3 regions of the Paenarthrobacter sp. NCHU4564 genome follow, and region 1 is predicted to be linked to each of the others. Evidence: riboswitches for the same ligand, from Rfam matches in the RefSeq annotation. Region 1 holds a riboswitch; each other region holds the start of a gene.
What was found. A riboswitch is a leader RNA that binds a small molecule or an ion and turns the genes downstream of it on or off. The one in region 1 is predicted to bind cyclic di-AMP.
Positions count from the first base shown of each region.

Region 1 (5,844 bases):
CTGAGAATGGCCGGCTGGTCTGTTGCCATAGCCGGCGACGGACCGCAGGCAGTCAAGCTGGCCAAGGAGTTCCGCCCGGACGTCCTGGTGCTGGATGTCATGATCCCCGGCTTTGACGGCGTGGAAGTCCTCACCAGGATCCGCGCCTTTGCCCCCGAAGTTCCCGCCCTCTTCCTCACGGCCAAGGATGCCGTGGAGGACCGCATCGTCGGTCTCGCTGCCGGGGGCGACGACTACGTCACCAAGCCCTTCAGCATGGAAGAAGTGCTGCTCCGCCTGCACCGTTTGGTCCAGCGATCCGGCGTTGCCGCCATGGATACGGCGGAGCTCGTAGTGGGCGACCTGACGTTGAACGTCGATACCCGTGAAGTGACCCGGGCCGGGGAGGACGTCCAGCTCACGGCCACCCAGTTCGAACTGCTGCGGTACCTCATGGAGAATCCCAAGCGCGTGGTCAGCAAGGCCCAGATCCTGGACCGGGTCTGGGACTACGACTTCGGCGGACAGGCAAACATTGTGGAGCTCTACATTTCCTACCTCCGCAAGAAAATCGAAGCCAACCACCCGCCGATGATCCACACCATCCGTGGTGCCGGATACGTCATCAAGCCAGCGGACTGAGCTTTGGCTGCGCTTACCGGTACCGCCAGCAGTGGCAAGCCCAACTGGCTCAGACCTTCAACGTGGCATCTGCGCACCCGGTTGATCCTGGTGGCGATGGCCTTGCTCATCGCCATCTGTGGCGCCGTGGGAGTAGTCAGTTACGCCTCCATGGACGTGGTGTTCAACCGCCAGCTCGACAAGCAGTTGGAGGAAGCGTCCAACCGCGCAGCAGACTTCGGCAGACCGCCGTCGGGCTTTCCGTCCACGCCGTCCCGCAAGCCGGACCCCTTGGAGGCGCGGGGCCAGGCCGCTGGAACCTTGAATGCGCGGATCAACGGTTCAACGGTCAACAGCTCGGGACTGATCGACGCGGAGGGAAACCGCGTCTCCTTGTCCCAGGACGACCAACAGGTACTGCTCTCCCTGCCCAAGGACAGCACCCCCGTGGACCGCTCCCTCTCCAACGGCGACTACCGCTTGGTGGCAGTAGAAACGGCGTACGGAGATGTCATTGTTACCGGCCTGCCGCTGGCGGACAAGCAAAGCGCGGAGGCGTCGCTGGTGTGGACCATGGTGTTCGTGTCGCTGGGAGGACTGGCGTTGATCGGACTGGCCGGTACCGTCATCATCCGCAGGACCATGCGGCCCTTGGAGCAATTGTCCGACGTCGCCACCAAGGTCTCCCGCCTGCCCCTCGACGCCGGCGAGGTGGCTTTGGCGGTACGGGTACCTCAGGGGGCGGCCCACCCCGGCACGGAAGTGGGCAGCGTGGGCCATGCCCTGAACCAGATGCTCGACAACGTCGCCAGTGCCTTGGAAGCGCGGCAGGCAAGCGAAACCAAGGTGCGCCAGTTCGTGGCGGACGCCTCACACGAGCTCCGCACACCGCTCACCGCAATCCGCGGATACACCGAGTTGCTTCGCATGACCGAGAACTTCACCGAGGACGGCCGGAAGTCCCTGGCCCGCGTCCAGAGCCAGTCGGAACGCATGACAGCCTTGGTCGAAGACCTGCTCCTGCTCGCCAGGCTGGATGAAGGACAAGCGTTGAAGGTCTCGGATGTCGACCTCACCCAGTTGGTGATCGAAACGGTCAGCGACGAGAAAGTGATGGCGCCGGACCACCACTGGAAGCTGCGGCTGCCCGACGAACCAGTCACCGTGCGCGGGGACGCGACACAGCTCCACCAAGTGCTGGCCAACCTGCTCTCCAATGCACGCAAGCACACGGATGCCGGGACAACGGTGGAAACCGGCGTCATGCTGTCCAACGACGGCAGCGCTGTGGTGACCGTGACAGACAACGGGCCTGGTATTCCGGGGGATTTCCAGGCGCGCATCTTCTCCCGTTTTGCCAGGGCAGACGCCGCGAGGTCAGGCTCCGAAGGGACCTCGGGACTGGGCCTTTCCATCGTGGAGTCCATCGTGCGCGCACACGGCGGTACCGTGGACGTCACATCCCGGCCCGGGCGCACCGAGTTCGCCCTCCGCCTCCCTCTGGGGAGCGCCGCACGCCTGTAACAAAATGGGCAAGGCGACGCACCGCCGTCGTGATCTCTGTTACCCAAATGTGACTTAAGCCGATTCGTCCTGTACCGTCGAAAGGGTGGGTCGCCCCAACCTGACCCACACCCGGGATGCGCCGAGCTCTGCCACTTCCCGGAGTTCCGTTCTCACCCAAAGGCAGAGACGGGGGACCCAGAGTCTCCGGGCCCGTGCATAGATTGCCGGCCCTTGGGGTGAAGCCGCTGCTGCACGCGCGGCCGGATGACCTCATCCGAACCCGACAGCTAACTCCGCAGGCGCTGAGAGGTAATCACACATGTCTGAATTGAACGATCAGACGCGCCCTTCCGCGCGTCACCGTGACGATCACAACGCTCCGCTGACCAAATCGCAGGCTGTCCTGAAGGACGCTGCCCGCCGTGGCAAGACCGGTCAGCGCATGTCCGTAGTAGCCGGCGTCGTGGCTGCCGCGCTGGGCGTTGCATCCCTGGGCACCGCCGCAAACGCTGCCTTCAACCTCCCGGAACTGAGCCAGGCCGCCGAAACCCAGGCCAACGCCCAGGTCAGCACCAACAAGGCTGCCGAGATCGCTGCTTCGATGGACGCTGCTGCCGCCCAGGGCGCAGCTGACCGTGCAGCCGCAGACAAGGCCGCTGCCGAACTGGCTGCCGCAGAGAAGGCCGCCGCCGACAAGGCCGCGGCTGAAAAAGCTGCTGCGGAGCAGGCCGCTGCTGCCCAGGCCGCAGCCGAGAAAGCCGCCGCTGATGCTGCCGCCAAGCAGGCCGCCGATGCCGCAGCCGCCGAGAAAGCCGCCGCAGCTGCCGCAGCCGCTGCCGCTCCCAAGGCCATCGACGACCCCGCCGCCGCAAAAGCCTACGCTGCCAGCATCCTGGCAAACTACGGTTGGGGCGCCGGCGAGATGGTTGCCCTGAACACGCTCTGGGAGAAGGAATCGAACTGGCGAACCACAGCCACCAACCCTTCCAGTGGCGCCTATGGGATCGTCCAGTCACTGCCGGCAAGCAAGATGGCCACTGCGGGCGCCGACTGGCAGACCAACTACCAGACCCAGATCAAGTGGGGCCTGAACTACATCAAGGAACGCTACGGCTCGCCTTCCGCAGCCCTCGCCTTCCACTTGGCCAACAACTGGTACTAAGCAAGGCCTGAGCCAGAGCGCCGGTCCGCACCATTCCTTCTGAAAGGAACGGTGCGGACCGGCGCTTTTTCATCCCCTGAATCTGTGCCCGGCAGGTTTATGCCCCGGCAGCTAGGCTTCAGCCTCCGCAGCGCGTCTGACGGCAGCGACGGATGCGGCGACATCGTCCGCATCCGTGGACCAGTTACTCACGGAGATGCGCAGGATGTCACGGCCATGCCACACCGAACCGGACATCCACACCACCCCTTCGGCCATGACTCTCTGCGTGACCCGGCGGGTACGTTCATCGCTGCCGAAACTGACCGACACCTGGGTGAACACCACGTCGTTCAGGATCTCGACCCCGGGGATTGCAGCCAGCCCCTCGGCCAAGGCCCTGGCGTTTGCCGCCAACTTCTCCACCATTGCGATCGTCCCGGACCGCCCCAACGAGCGGAGTGCAGCCCACACCGGAATGCCCCTGGCACGGCGGGAAAGCTCCGGCACTTTCTCGTGCGGGTCGCCGGGGCCGTGGTCATCGGCGGGCAGGTAGCTGGCATGCACACCGAAAGTCCGGCGCATGACATCAGGCCGGGACACGATGGCCAGGCCTGAATCGTAGGGGACATTCAAGGTCTTGTGAGCATCGGTAGCCCAGGAATCCGCGGTTTCCAGCCCCGGCAAGTACTTGCCCAGCTCCGGGCTGACTGCCGCCCACAATCCGAAGGCACCGTCAACGTGGACCCAGGCGCCTTTCCCGTGGGCCAAGCGCACCGCCTCCTGGACGGGGTCGAAGGCACCTGAATGGATGTTTCCCGCTTGCAAGCACACGATCGCCGGCCCTGGCTGCCCGTCCATGGCGGCTGCCAATGCCTCAGGGATGATGCGTCCCTGGTCATCCACGTCCACCGGCGTGCAGTTTCCCAAGCCAAGATAACGGACCACCAGGTCGATGACCTCGTGCCGTTCCCGGCCAACAAACACCGTGACGCGCGGTCCTCCTGCCAGCCCCAAAGTGGCGAGGTCCCACCCCGCCTGCTCCAACACGTACTGGCGCCCTGCTGCCAGCCCCACGAAGTTGGCCATCGTCGCCCCGGTGGTGAAGCCGACGTCGGAGTTTTCCGGAAGGTGCAGCAAGTCCAGCAACCAGGCCGCCGCAGACTCCTCAATGGCCGCAGCAGACGGCGTCGCGAACCGCAGTCCGGTGTTTTGGTCCCATGCGCTGACCATCCAGTCGGCTGCGAGGGCTGCCGGTAGGGTCCCGCCGATCACCCAGCCGAAGAACCTGCCGGACTGCATGGCCATCAGGCCCGGCTCCGCCACCGCAACCAGCTCATCGATCACCGCTGCCGGGTCGGTGGGGCCCTCCGGGAGCGGGGAACCAAGCTTGGCCGCAACCTGGTCGGCATCCATGGTGGGGCGGACTGAACGCGTGGGCACTGATGCCAGCCACTGCTTGGCGTGCGCAACCGCCCGCTCCAGTGCTGCATCATACGCCTCCGGCAACGCAGACATGGGCACAGCCTACGCCGGACGCCCCGATTGGAACAGAGCTATAGCGTCAGGGTGATCAGGTGTCCGCCGTCGATGTCCTTGACGGCCTTGACCGTCACCGCCGAGTAGTTGGGAATCCGCCACATTCCGGGCTCCAGCGCCCCGCCGGCATCACCAACCACGACCGTCCGCATGCCTGCTGCGCGGGCTGCGGCAATGCCTGCGGGCGCGTCTTCGAAAACCACGACGTCGGCCGGTTCCGCGCCCAGCAGCTCCGCGGCTTTGAGGTATCCCTCCGGGTGCGGTTTGCCGCGCGTGACAGCCTCGGCGGTCACCGCCGTCGTGGGCATGGTCAGCCCGGCAGCCTGCATGCGGATGTCGGCCAGTACCCGGTCGGCGGACGTCACCAGGGCGATCGCGTCGTCTGGCAGGGCTTTCAGGAGGGTCTCGGCGCCGGGCAGGGCAATGATGCCGTCCGTGCGGTTGCGTTCCATCTCGCCCAATTCCGCTGTGAGGGCCACGACGTCGGCCCCTTCCGGTGCGTAGCGTCTGATGGTGTCGCCGGCCTGGACGCCATGGGACGTCCGCAGAATCTCGTTGTAATCCAGCCGGTAACGCTCCGCGAATTCAAGCCAAACCTGCTCCACGATTGCCGTGGAATCAACCAGTGTTCCGTCCATGTCGAAGAGGACGGCACGGACGGTAAGGCTCTGTTGTGAATGTGATGGCTGCGCGGCAGGAAGGCTCATACGTCCATCCTGCCGCACAGCGGGCTTGCGGTGCTTGGCGTCGGCTCAGCCGTTCGGGCGCTGGGGTAAGTACTGGACCGCCCACCTGTTGCCGTCGGGATCGGCGAAATAGACAAAGTGTCCCCAGTCCTGGATGTCGATGTCGCTGACATCCACACCGTTTTCCTTGAGCTGCGCATGTGCCTTGTTGATGTCGGCCACCACAACTTGCAGGTTCGGTGCGGAGCCGGGAGGGGCGTCAGTGAGGCCTTCTCCGATGGCGATGGAGCAGGCCGATCCGGGCGGGGTGAGTTGGACAAAGCGGATGCCGTCGGTGGGACGCTCATCGAAATCGGCGTTGAAACCGACTTT
Region 1 is NZ_JBQLIS010000020.1:58,136-63,979, reverse strand. Features, by position in the region: gene ACSVIE_RS17460 (response regulator transcription factor) at 1-621, shown strand, start outside; gene ACSVIE_RS17455 (HAMP domain-containing sensor histidine kinase) at 625-2,124, shown strand; cyclic di-AMP (ydaO/yuaA leader) riboswitch at 2,259-2,420, shown strand; gene ACSVIE_RS17450 (hypothetical protein) at 2,426-3,268, shown strand; gene ACSVIE_RS17445 (pyridoxal phosphate-dependent decarboxylase family protein) at 3,380-4,765, opposite strand; gene ACSVIE_RS17440 (HAD-IA family hydrolase) at 4,804-5,493, opposite strand; gene ACSVIE_RS17435 (glyoxalase superfamily protein) at 5,539-5,844, opposite strand, start outside.

Region 2 (5,844 bases), on a different contig from region 1:
GTCCAAGCCCGAAGCAGCAAAGATCGGCACCGAATAGGCGGTGACGATGTGGAGCGGGCGCTGCCGGCGTTCAGCTTCCCGGGCGGCCCAGACCAAGGCGCACTGACCGTGCTCCGAACCATCCACGCCGACGACGATTCCTCCGGGTGCTGCCACCGGGTCCTCACCGTCCCGGGTGTGGTCAACGTGTCTGCCGTGCTGGTCCATTGGGGGCCTGCCTCTCCACCTGCTGCTTGATGTTCCGGCCATTCTGCCAGAGGTTCCAGCAATCGATGGACCTCGTGACAAGCTTGCCTGCGGCCGGGGCCGGGGAAGCCCTTGGGATTCCCCTTCCAATCCCAACTATTCTCGGTTGGCATGGCCGAATCAAGGCGACGTTGGGCTATGTGCATAACGGTCCGGGCTCGGTTTCGGGGTCCAGCCAGTGCCCGCAGCCAGGCTCCTTGATGGCCAAAATGACCACAAAAAACACGCTGTGGCGGAGGCTATCCACGACACAAAAAGTTGGGTAATGTTCGAGTCACCGAATGGCCGGCAAGCGTGTTCCAGCACACATACCGGCCATTTACTTGCGACCGCTTGGGGACCCGGACGCAACCCATGCGATGCCCGCGGGCACACAGTCAAGGAGGAACCAAGCAGTGCACCTCACGCCTGATTCCGGCACGGAACGGACCACCACCGTGGTCATCGGCGCCGGGCTTTCCGGGTTGGCTGTGGCCAGCGAACTGAGCCGTCATGGCGTTGGCTCGATCGTGGTGGACAGCCTCATGGGAACACCTTCCCCGGCAACGGCGTCCCTTCATACCGGCATGCTGCCCCGCTGCGACGTTTCCGACCCCGCTGCCATGCAGGAACGCAACGAAATCCTCCGGCACTTGCGCAACTACGCAGCGAGCCATCACTTGGATGTCCGCAGCACTACCCGCGCCGTGCGCCTCGATTTCCTGGGCAGCGAGCCACAGCCGGCCTATGGCCAAGTGGCGGACCTTGGCAGCACCCGCACCGGCCTATCCCCGGTCGAAACCCGGAAATGGGCGGTCCATACCCCGGACGGCATCCTGCTGGCCGACCACATCGTGGTCACGCGCTGCGCCCAGAGCCAGTTGCGCAGGATGCTCGCGGACCTTGGAATCAGCATCGGCCAGAACCTCGTGGCTGCCATGCGGGCGGTAGGCATGCACCTGGTGGGCGTGGGCGAACTCGTGACCCCTACCCCCAAGGAAGTACTTCGGCAGGCCAAAGCCGTGGGCCAGGCCATCTCGGCGAGGGTGGCCCTTCCGGCCTCACCGGGCGTTGCCCTCGCCTGAAACGCCTTCCAACCAGACAACAAAAGCCGGCACCCTCGGGACGTTGAGTCCCGGAGATGCCGGCTTTTGGTGAAGCGTGAGGCTTAGGCGCCTGCGCGTACGTAGGTCAGGGGACCCGTAGCGGTCAGCCAGCTAATGGGATGGATACCCGTCTGGTTGCCGTTGATGCCACCGCTGATGGCCTGGCCGTTGCCGATGTAGATGGCAACGTGGCCGGACTGGACGATCATGTCGCCCGGCTGCGGGTCGCTGACTACCTTGCCGTAGTTCAGGAACTGCATGGGAGCGAGATCGCCAACCCGGATACCTGCAGAGCCGAGGGCCTTTTCAACCATGGCGGTGCAGTCCTGGAAGATGCCGATCTGCGCGTAGGCCGAGGCAACCATGGCGGCGTTGACGCCACCGGCGGCCGGAGCAGCGGCAGCAGGAGCGGCAGGAGCCGGAGCGGTTGCAGTGGCGGTAGCCGTGGCCTTGGCCGGGGCGGCAGCGGTGGTGGCTGCAGCCTTCTTGGGTGCCGGCGCAGGAGCCGGTGCCGGCTTTTCGATGACCGGTGCTGCTACGGAAGCAACTGCCGGACGCTCGAAGTTGACGGTAGCCGTTGCAGCGGCGGTGACAACCTTGTTGGGAGCCTCGGAAACCGTCTGCGCCACCGTGGCGGGGCTGGAGTCGCGCTCCACCGGTGCCTGTGCCGGGGTTTCCGCGGCGTGGGCGGCGATGGAACCGGTCAGGACCAGGCCCGACGCGGCGGCGATAACAGCAGCCTGGCGGCCTGCGCCCGATGCGTTGCTGGCAACAGCCTTGGAGATTGAGATGAACGGATTGGGACGTACGCTGTCCGCCTTACGACGGCCGCGAAGAATGCGTGAAGACATGAAAAAGCCTCTCCCGATGCCTGCGAGGTTAGCTGTCGGATTCGGATGGGAGTCACCCGGCCACTGTCTCCCGCCATGCAGCGGAAGCTTCGTGACTTCACCCCAAGGTCAGCTTCAAAAGCTGACCAAAATGGGTTCCCCGTCTCTGCCGTAGGTATGTCTGCGAACGGATTCCGGCCTGCGGCAGAGCTAGGCAATCAGGCCGGAAGTGCCCCGTACATGGATCGGGCACAGGTACTACCGTACGCGATGATCACACCAAAGTCACATTTGAGTAACGAGAAGTTTGGTTTTGGCGTGTCGCAGTAACCGATCCGAGACCTTCGACGCTAAGTAGAAAACCCCGTTATTCCGCGGATTTTTCGGCATCGGCGCCGTCGGTGGCCGCCAACTTCCGACGCGCCGTAACGGCCAGGAAGATCACGAGGCCAACCGCAACAACAGCCAGCCCGACGATGCTCCAGGGAAACGGCTGGGACTCCGCCGCCGGGGCAGCCTCGTTGCCGCTGGTACCAGGTGCTGACGTGCCTGCCGAAGGGACCGACGCTGCCGGTGCGGACGCCGACGGTGACGCCACCGCCGAGCCGCCGGCCGCCGTCGTACTTCCGCTGGCGGCCGTGAAGGAAAAGGTGCCCTCGATCGGGTGGGAGTCGGAGCTGACCACGCGCCACGTGACCGTGTATTGGCCAGCCGGCGCGCCGGGGCGAAGCTTCTGCACCGCTTGGTTGTCGATGATTTCGACGGCGCCATCCGCCCAGTTCTCGCCACCGGAAGTCACCGTTACGCCCGAGCCGATGGCCAGGGGGCGGTTGTTGAAGGTGATGGAGACCGACGCCGGAACCTCGGCAACGCTGGCACCGTTCGCCGGAGCGGTGGACTCGGCGACATCGTGCGCGGACGCCGGAGCAGCACCAAACAGCACTGCGGCGGTGAAGGCCACAACAGCAACGACGGCGGCCAGAAGGGGGCGGATGGTACGCATGGGGCGGTTTCTCCTAGTGTTGGCTTCCTTACAGACTAGGCGAATCGTCCGGGCGGGCCGTATCCGCGGCATAGGATTTGAGAGCACACTCACCCAATCCCCGGAGACCTTCATGCTTAAACAAGGTTCTGCCATCGACCGTTACTTCAAGATCTCTGAACGAGGCTCCACGTACTCACGCGAGATCCGCGGCGGCTTTGCGACGTTCTTCGCCATGAGCTACATCGTTGTCCTGAACCCCCTGATCCTCTCCGGAGCGGACTCCAGCGGCGAATCACTCGGCTTTACTGCCGTGGCAGCTACCACCGCATTCGTCGCGGGCATCCTGACCATCCTCATGGGTGCGTGGGCAAAGCACCCGTTTGCCGTGGCAACCGGCCTGGGCGTCAACGCCTTCGTGGCCGTCACCGTGGCCTCCCACCCGGAACTGACCTGGCCGGACATGATGGGCCTGGTGGTGCTCTCCGGCGTGACCATGCTGATCCTGGTGCTCACCGGATTCCGCACCGCCGTGTTCAAGGCTGTCCCGGAGGCGCTGAAGACCGCGATCGTGGTGGGCATTGGCCTGTTCATTGCACTGATCGGCCTGGTGAACGCCGGCTTCGTTCGCCGCATCCCGGACGCCGCCGGCACCACCGTGCCCCTTGGATTGGGTGTTGAAGGCAAGCTCATGGGCTGGCCCACCCTGGTGTTCGCCGTCGGGTTGCTGCTGACCATCGCCCTGGTAGTCCGCAAGGTCCGTGGCGCGATCCTCATCGGCATCGTCGCATCCACCGCACTGGCCGCCATCCTCGAGTTCACGCTCCACATCGGCCCCAGTGTGGACGGCGACACCGTGAACCCGCGCGGCTGGTCCCTGGTGGCCCCTACCCTGTCCGAATGGGGCGCACCCGATCTCTCACTGATCGGCAAAGCCAACCCGTTCGGCGCCTTTGAGCACTTGGGCTTCATCGCAGCGGCGCTGCTGGCGTTCGTGATCCTGCTGAGCATCTTCTTCGACGCCATGGGCACCATGGTGGGCCTGGCCAACGAGGCCGGGACCGTGGACGAAAAGGGCAACATCCCCAACGTCGACCGTGTGCTTCAGGTTGACGCCCTCGGCGCGATCGTGGGTGGCGGTTCGTCCGTGTCCTCCAACCAGATCTTCGTGGAGTCCGGCGCCGGCATCGGCGAAGGTGCACGCACCGGCCTCGCCTCGATCGTGACCGGCATCCTCTTCCTGGTGGCCATGTTCTTCACGCCGCTGATCAACCTGGTTCCGTTCGAAGCCGTCGCCCCTGCACTGGTGGTGGTGGGCTTCATGATGGTCTCCCAGGTGGGCAAGATCGACTGGCAGGACTGGGGCGTGGGCATCCCGGCCTTCCTGACCATCGCCCTCATGCCGTTCACGTACTCGATTGCCAACGGCCTGGGCGCCGGATTCATCTCCTACGTCCTGATCCGCACGTTCCAGGGCCGTGCCCGCGAAGTCCACCCACTGATGTGGGCCGTGGCCGCCGCCTTCCTGTTGTTCTTTGGCATTGGCACCGTGGAGGAGCTGCTCGGGGTCAAATAGCTCCCTGCCGAGATGGCATTTGATGACAATGTTGGGCTCCGGCATTGTCATCAAATGCCATGTCGCGGTGATGTCCGGGCCTGGATGTCCGGCATTTCAGACACTCCGGACCCGGAACTGCTGGCTTTGGCCGTCCGGGTCCGGTCTGCTTTAAGCATGGAAACGAGCGCCCTCACCGTAGACGTCACTCCCACCCCGTGGACCGGCCGTTTCGACGGCGACGGCGCCGAGCACCGCCGGTGGTGGCAGGCTGTGGCTCCCCACACCCCGGAAACGTCCGCAGGGGCCCTGCGTCCCGCCGTCGTGCTTGGCTTTTGCAGTGACGCCGGCGTCCGCCGCAACAAGGGCCGGGTAGGTGCCTCAGCGGCGCCGGCCGCGATCCGTTCGGCACTGGGTCCACTGGCGTTCCATCTGGACCGCCACCTCTTCGACGCCGGCGACGTCGTGGTGGAAGGCGACGCCCTGGAGGCGGGCCAGGAGCGTGCCGGGCGCGCCATTTCGGCACTGCTCGACGGCGGAAACCTCACCGTGGTGCTGGGCGGCGGACACGAGACCGCGTTCGCCAGCTACCTGGGCGTTGCGGGATCTGACGCCGTGCGCAGTGGCAAGCGGCTGGGCGTGCTGAACCTCGATGCCCACTTCGACCTGCGGGATGAGCCCACTCCGAGTTCGGGTACGCCGTTCCTCCAGATGTCCCGGGAGGAAGCCGCCGCCGGGCGCGAACTGCAGTACGCCGTCGTCGGTATTTCGGAACCCAACAACACGCGGACGCTGTTCGACACCGCTGACCGGCTCGGCGTGAAATACCTGCTGGACGAGGACTGCTCCGCGGAACGGGTGGAGGTTTTTGTTGCGGATTTCCTTGCCGGCGTGGACGTACTTTATCTGACGATCGACCTCGACGTGCTGCCGGCCTCGGTGGCTCCCGGAGTGAGTGCGCCGGCGGCGTATGGCGTGCCATTGCCGGTGATCAACGCAGTATGCCGCCAAGTTGCTGCCAGTGGAAAGCTGCTGCACCTGGATGTGGCAGAGCTGAACCCGGAGTTCGACATCGATTCCCGGACGGCCAAGGTTGCAGCGAGGCTGGTGAACACGCTCCTCGCGTGAGCCCTGTTCATCGGCGTC
Region 2 is NZ_JBQLIS010000004.1:41,297-47,140, reverse strand. Features, by position in the region: gene ACSVIE_RS05680 (universal stress protein) at 1-207, opposite strand, end outside; gene ACSVIE_RS05675 (FAD-dependent monooxygenase) at 642-1,310, shown strand; gene ACSVIE_RS05670 (NlpC/P60 family protein) at 1,394-2,182, opposite strand; cyclic di-AMP (ydaO/yuaA leader) riboswitch at 2,186-2,371, opposite strand; gene ACSVIE_RS05665 (copper resistance CopC family protein) at 2,529-3,164, opposite strand; gene ACSVIE_RS05660 (NCS2 family permease) at 3,277-4,719, shown strand; gene hutG (formimidoylglutamase) at 4,876-5,826, shown strand.
Region 2: linked by a shared signal. The riboswitch ahead of ACSVIE_RS05670 (NlpC/P60 family protein) and the one ahead of ACSVIE_RS17450 (hypothetical protein) in region 1 are both predicted to bind cyclic di-AMP.

Region 3 (5,844 bases), on a different contig from region 1:
GCTGGCGGACGGCGTCCACCAGGATCACTGCTGCCAGCATGAACGCAACCGGAAGGCCGTACAGGGCCGTTGACATGATCCAGGCGGGAGCCTGCCCGCCGCTTGATGCAATGGCCATCACGGCTCCGACAGCGGCCAGGGAAAGCACTGCCACCACGGCGGCAATGATCGTCAAAGGGCGGCGGTAACCCGGGGAAGTCATACCCCAACGCTAGCAGCAGCGGCCACTTCACACGCCCCGTCAGCGCAGCATCCCGCGCCTACTGTGACGCCGGCATGACGGTGGCCCGGCCGGGACAGGCGGCGTTCGGGCACGGGGAAGCGGGAATAGGGGGCCAGGCAGGATAACCTTGAAGGAACAGACCAACACGGACCGAGCCGTCACTCCTGATCCCGCAGAACCCTGTGGATGCGGTGGTGGCTGGGCGTGTCTCCGCATTGCAAGAACGAAGAAGGTTGATTAGGTGCCCACCGGCAAGGTCAAGTGGTATGACAAGGAAAAAGGCTTCGGATTCCTCGCGGCCGAAGACGGCCAGGAAGTTTTCCTGCCCAAGACGTCCCTGCCCGCAGGCGTCACCGAGCTGAAAGCCGGTACGCGTGTGGAGTTCGGCGTGGCTGACGGACGCCGCGGCGCGCAGGCCCTAGGCCTGCGTGTCCTGGACAAGACTCCTTCCATTGCCAAGGCAAAGCGCATGAACGCCAAGGATCTGGCACCCCTGGTACAGGATCTTGTGACGGTCCTGGACAACCTGTCCGGTACGTTGTCCTCCGGCAAGTACCCCGAAGGCAACAAGGCAAAGGCCATCGGCATGGCATTGCGCAAGGTTGCCGACGAGCTGGAAGCCTAGGAACGCCATGACATCGGAATCCGCGCAGGACACGACGTCCGGAGAGGACGTCCAGGCCACCGCCGTGGACGCCGCTGCCGACGGCCAGGCTCCTGGGACCGTGACGGCTCCCGGAAACGGGGCAGCCGCCGGGCGGAGGCCGGCCGCGGCCAAGCCGCGCGCAGGCGTACCGGTGTGGCGCACAGGCAAGCCGGACGCCTTCCTGGCTGCCGCCGTCGGGGTTGCCCGGGAGGCAGTGCAGACCATCGCAAAGCCGGCTGAGATCGGTGAGCATCTGGGAGCAAAGTCCGAAGGTGAACGCGTGGTGACCCACCTCTTCGAATCCAGGCTTCCCGGTTATGGGGGTTGGCAGTGGTTCGCAGTGGTGACCCGCAATTCGCGTTCCAAGGTTGTCACCGTCAGCGAACTCGGTCTCCTGCCCTCCGACGACTCCATCCTGGCGCCGGAGTGGGTGCCCTGGGCCAAACGGGTCCGGCCCGAAGATGAAACACCGCTGGTGGAGGAGACCACCGACGAAATCTCCGAGGAGTCCGTCCAGGCAGCCGAGGACGAGGCGGTCCAGGCTGAGTCGGACGAAGACGACGACGACGAGTCCGACGAGCCGGACACGGCATTTGAGGACGTTGAAGCCGCGCCGCAAGGCCAGCAAAACTGACGCTCAGCAAACCTGACGCCCATAAACACAAAAGCGGCGCTGGCCGGGAGATCCTGGCCAGCGCCGCTTTTGTGTGCTCTTACTTCTTCAGTTCCCCGACCACGTAGTCGATGCTCGCCAGCAGGGCGGAAACGTCGTCCGGCTCGATCGCAACAAAGGTGGCAATCCGGAGTTGGTTGCGGCCAAGCTTGCGGTAAGGCTCGGTGTCGACGATTCCGTTGGCGCGCAGCACCTTGGCGATGGCAGCGGCATCGATCGAATCGTCGAAGTCGATGGTTGCAATGACGTTTGAGCGTTCCTCGGCGTTGGCGACGAACGGCGTGGCGTATTCGGAGGCTTCGGCCCAGGAGTACACGCGGCTGGCGGAATCGGCCGTGCGCTTGCTGGCAAAGTCCAGGCCGCCGTTGCTGTTGAGCCACTGGACCTGCGCGTCCAAGGTGACCAAGGTGGTCAGGGACGGAGTGTTGTACGTCTGGTTCAGCTTGGAGTTGTCGATGGCCGTCTGGAGATCCAGGAAGTCGGGAATCCAACGGCCGCCGGCCTTGATGCGGGCTGCCCGCTCCAGAGCAGCGGGGGAGAAAAGGCCCAGCCACAGGCCCCCATCCGAGGCAAAGTTCTTCTGGGGTGCGAAGTAGTAGACATCCGACTCCGCAACATCAACGTCGAGGCCGCCGGCAGCGGAGGTGGCATCCACCAGCACCAGTGAGCCCTCATCGGCGCCGTCCACGCGCTTGACCGTCGCGGCAACGCCCGTGGAGGTCTCGTTCTGTGGCCAGGCATAGACGTCCACGCCGGCCTCTGCCCTGGGCGCGGGACGCGTTCCGGGCTCGGACTTGATGATGGAGGACTCGTCCAGGAACGGGGCCTTGTTGGTGGCCGAAGCGAACTTGGAACCGAATTCGCCGAAGGAGAGGTGCTGGGCCTTCTTCTCCACCAGGCCGAACGCAGCAACATCCCAGAACGCAGTGGATCCGCCCACACCCAGGACAACCTCGTAGCCCTCGGGCGCGCGGAAGAACTGGCTGAGGCCCTCGCGGACCGAGCCCACAAGGTTCTTGACCGGAGCCTGGCGGTGGGAGGTGCCGAGGATGTTCTTCGCTGCAGCGGACAAGGCTTCTATTTGTTCCGGGCGGACCTTGGACGGTCCTGCACCGAAGCGGCCGTCCTTGGGCAGCAGGTCGGCGGGAATGGTGATGCTGTTGTCGCTCACGGTGGCTCCAATGTGTTTCGGTCAAAGATGGGGAGGTGGCAGGTGGCATCAGCTGCCCCTTCGACTCCCCAATTCTGCCTGACGGGGAGGGCGGGCACTAACCTCCGGCTGTCATAGTCCGCCACGTGGAACGGCGCCGGCTCCGAGGGCCCCGGTCGCAGAGTGAAATTATCAAGAGTAATTCCAAATAAGCTAGGCTAAGGTTTGGCGTTCCTGAGCCGGAGGTTGTGCACCGACGGACTTGCCCGGGACGCGGTACGGTGGAGATTACGCAAGAACTGCGTTCGAGGAGAGCTGAGCTGGATGACGGATCTGATCGATACCACTGAGATGTATCTTCGGACCATTTTGGAGCTTGAAGAGGAGAACATTGTTGCTCTTCGCGCACGCATCGCCGAACGCCTCCGCCACTCAGGCCCCACGGTTTCCCAGACCATTGGCCGCATGGAGCGCGACGGCCTGGTGGTTGTCTCCAATGACCGCCACCTGGAACTGACGGAGGTCGGCCGCAAGCGCGCCACCGAGGTCATGCGCAAGCACCGCCTGGCTGAACGCCTCCTTGCCGACGTGATCGGCCTGGACTGGGCCTACGTCCACGATGAAGCGTGCCGGTGGGAGCACGTCATGAGCGAGCGGGTGGAGCGCAGGCTCTACGAACTCCTGGAACACCCCACTGAATCTCCGTACGGCAACCCGATTCCCGGCCTGGAAGCACTGGGCGGGTTGGGTGGCCAGCCGCTGGAACGCGGTGATGTCAACCTCCTGCAGGCCATGGACGGATACGCTTCGGACTCCCGTGTCGTGGTGAGTCGCCTGGCCGAGCCCATCCAGGTGGAGCCCGAGCTCCTGACCCAGCTTGACGAGGGCGGCATCCGCCCGGGCGCTGCCGTCTCGCTCGAACGCGTGGGTGAATACATCTCGGTCCGCGTACCCGGTATCGAAGGCGCCTTGGAGCTGCCGCCGGAAGTCGCAGCGCACGTCTTCGTCGCCGTCAACTGAACTCATGCCCGGGGCACCGCCCGGCGCGTCCGGCGGGGTGGCGGATCTCACCTTTGGGATCAGCGCCAGCGTGTGACCTGCACTTTTCCGCAGGAAGTGGTATGGGCTCGCTCCGCCACGCCCCGTTTCTGTAGATAACGAATTTATTACTGCGGGCTTTAATCCCCTATAGTTATCTACTAGCGCTGATACCAAAGCGTTACCTGATCTGGAGCCGAACTCTGCCAGCAGATCAGGTGTGCCATCCACCACTGGCAGAGGCGGGGGAACCACAAGCGGCTGTCTAAAGAAGCAGCCTTGGGGTGAAGCCCGCAGCAGAAGTGCCTACTGACGCAAGTCCCTCCTGGGATACCTGTGTGCCGTGTGCGCTTTGTGCGGGCCGGGTCTGAACTCTCTGATCCGAATCCGACAGCTAACTTCGCAGGCTTTTCAGAGAGGAACAGAGTTTGACATCGCAGAACGCCAGGGGCCGCCGACGCGCGACCGGCCCCGCTACTGAGCTGCGGCCAGCCCGCGTCGTAACGGAGATCCGGCCCCGCGACACCCAGCGTCAGGTGCGCCGCCGTAAGAGCCCGTTGCGCCAGGTTGCCGACTTCGCCGCAGCCAGTGGCGTCGGGCAGAAAGCCGGTGTAGCGCTTGCCGCCACCGGCCTTGCCCTGACTGTCGGTCTGCCGGCCACCAGCCCGGTGATGGCCACCTCCGAGTCGGGCCAGACCGAGGCCGCGCTGACAGTCGCGGGCGGCAGCCAGCCCGAGGTTTCCGCGGAAGCGTCGGCCAAGATCGATTTCAGCCGCGCAGCCGTTGCTACTGCGGCGGATCCTGACGGAAAGCTCAAGCAGCTCCTGAGTGCACAGTCGGCCGAGAGCATCCAGCGTGCCTCATCCGTCGGCAGCCTGGGCAGCCCGCTGGACACGCTCAGCACGGCTTCTCCGTTCGGCTACCGCATCAGCCCGCTCACGGGCGGCGCCGGCGACTTCCACCGCGGGCAGGACTTTGTGGCCCAGTGCGGCACCGCTGTCCATGCGGCAGCAGCCGGCAAGGTCACGTTCGCCGGATGGCACGAGTACGGTGGAGGCAACCGCGTGGTGGTAGACCACGGCAACGGCCTCGAGACCACGTACAACCACTTGTCGTCGTTCAGCGTCAAGGTCGGCCAGACCGTCAGCCGCGGAGACACTGTTGCCCTGAGCGGAACCACCGGCGCCTCCACCGGCTGCCACCTCCACTTCGAGGTCCAGGTCAACGGCGAAGTCGTTGACCCCATGGGTTGGCTCTAAGCCACAGCCGATGGTCGTCTCTCGCATTTGTGACACGCCCCGTGATCTGAATGTGACATTGAAGCACTTCTGTTGTACCGTCTAAATCGCATCGGCTTCCAGGGAGCCGATGCACTTGGGTGGATTGCCTAGCTCTGCCACCATCCAGGGTCCGTTCGCAAAATTCGTCTGGCAGGGGCGGGGGAACCACTTCCGGCCTTTTTTGAAGGCCTAGGGGTTAAGTCGCAAAGCTTCCTTGAAGCGGAGCGGCCGGATGACTCCCATCCGAATCCGACAGCTCACCTCGCAGGCATTGGGAGAGGCTACCTTCGTGTCTTCACGCACTACCCCTGCGCGCCACCGCGCCGAAACGGTTCGCACGAACCCTTTGAACAACCTTTCCAAGGCTGTTTCCACCAATGCAGGCACCGTAGGACGCCAGGCCGCCGTTCTGGCCGCAGCTTCAGGACTTGTCCTCAGCGTTGGAATGCCCGCCCAGGCAGCTGACACCGACGTCTCCAAGTCGGAATCGTCAAGCACCCAGCAGCTCGTGACCACCGCAGTGGTTACCGCCGAGCCCACCGCCACGGTTTCCTTCGAAAGCCCCGTCGTGGCCACCAAGGAAGCCCCCAAGGTCCAGCGCGCTTCCCAGACCACCCGCACGCAGGCCGGCAACGGTGGTTCCACCAGCGGTGCTGCAGTGACGGCCCAGTCTTCCAAGGCCAAGGACTCCGCTTCCAGCGCAGCCGCTTCGGGCCTCGCCGCCATTGCTTACACCGGCATTGGCCACCCCTACGTCTGGGGCGGCACCAGCCCCAACGGTTGGGACTGCTCAGGTTTCACCCAGTGGGTCTACGCCCAGGCCGGCATCAGCAT
Region 3 is NZ_JBQLIS010000009.1:140,521-146,364, reverse strand. Features, by position in the region: gene ACSVIE_RS11665 (hypothetical protein) at 1-202, opposite strand, end outside; gene ACSVIE_RS11660 (cold-shock protein) at 465-848, shown strand; gene ACSVIE_RS11655 (DUF3027 domain-containing protein) at 856-1,503, shown strand; gene serC (phosphoserine transaminase) at 1,583-2,713, opposite strand; gene ACSVIE_RS11645 (metal-dependent transcriptional regulator) at 3,017-3,712, shown strand; cyclic di-AMP (ydaO/yuaA leader) riboswitch at 3,915-4,154, shown strand; gene ACSVIE_RS11640 (M23 family metallopeptidase) at 4,159-4,989, shown strand; cyclic di-AMP (ydaO/yuaA leader) riboswitch at 5,136-5,295, shown strand; gene ACSVIE_RS11635 (C40 family peptidase) at 5,300-5,844, shown strand, end outside.
Region 3: linked by a shared signal. The riboswitch ahead of ACSVIE_RS11640 (M23 family metallopeptidase) and the one ahead of ACSVIE_RS17450 (hypothetical protein) in region 1 are both predicted to bind cyclic di-AMP.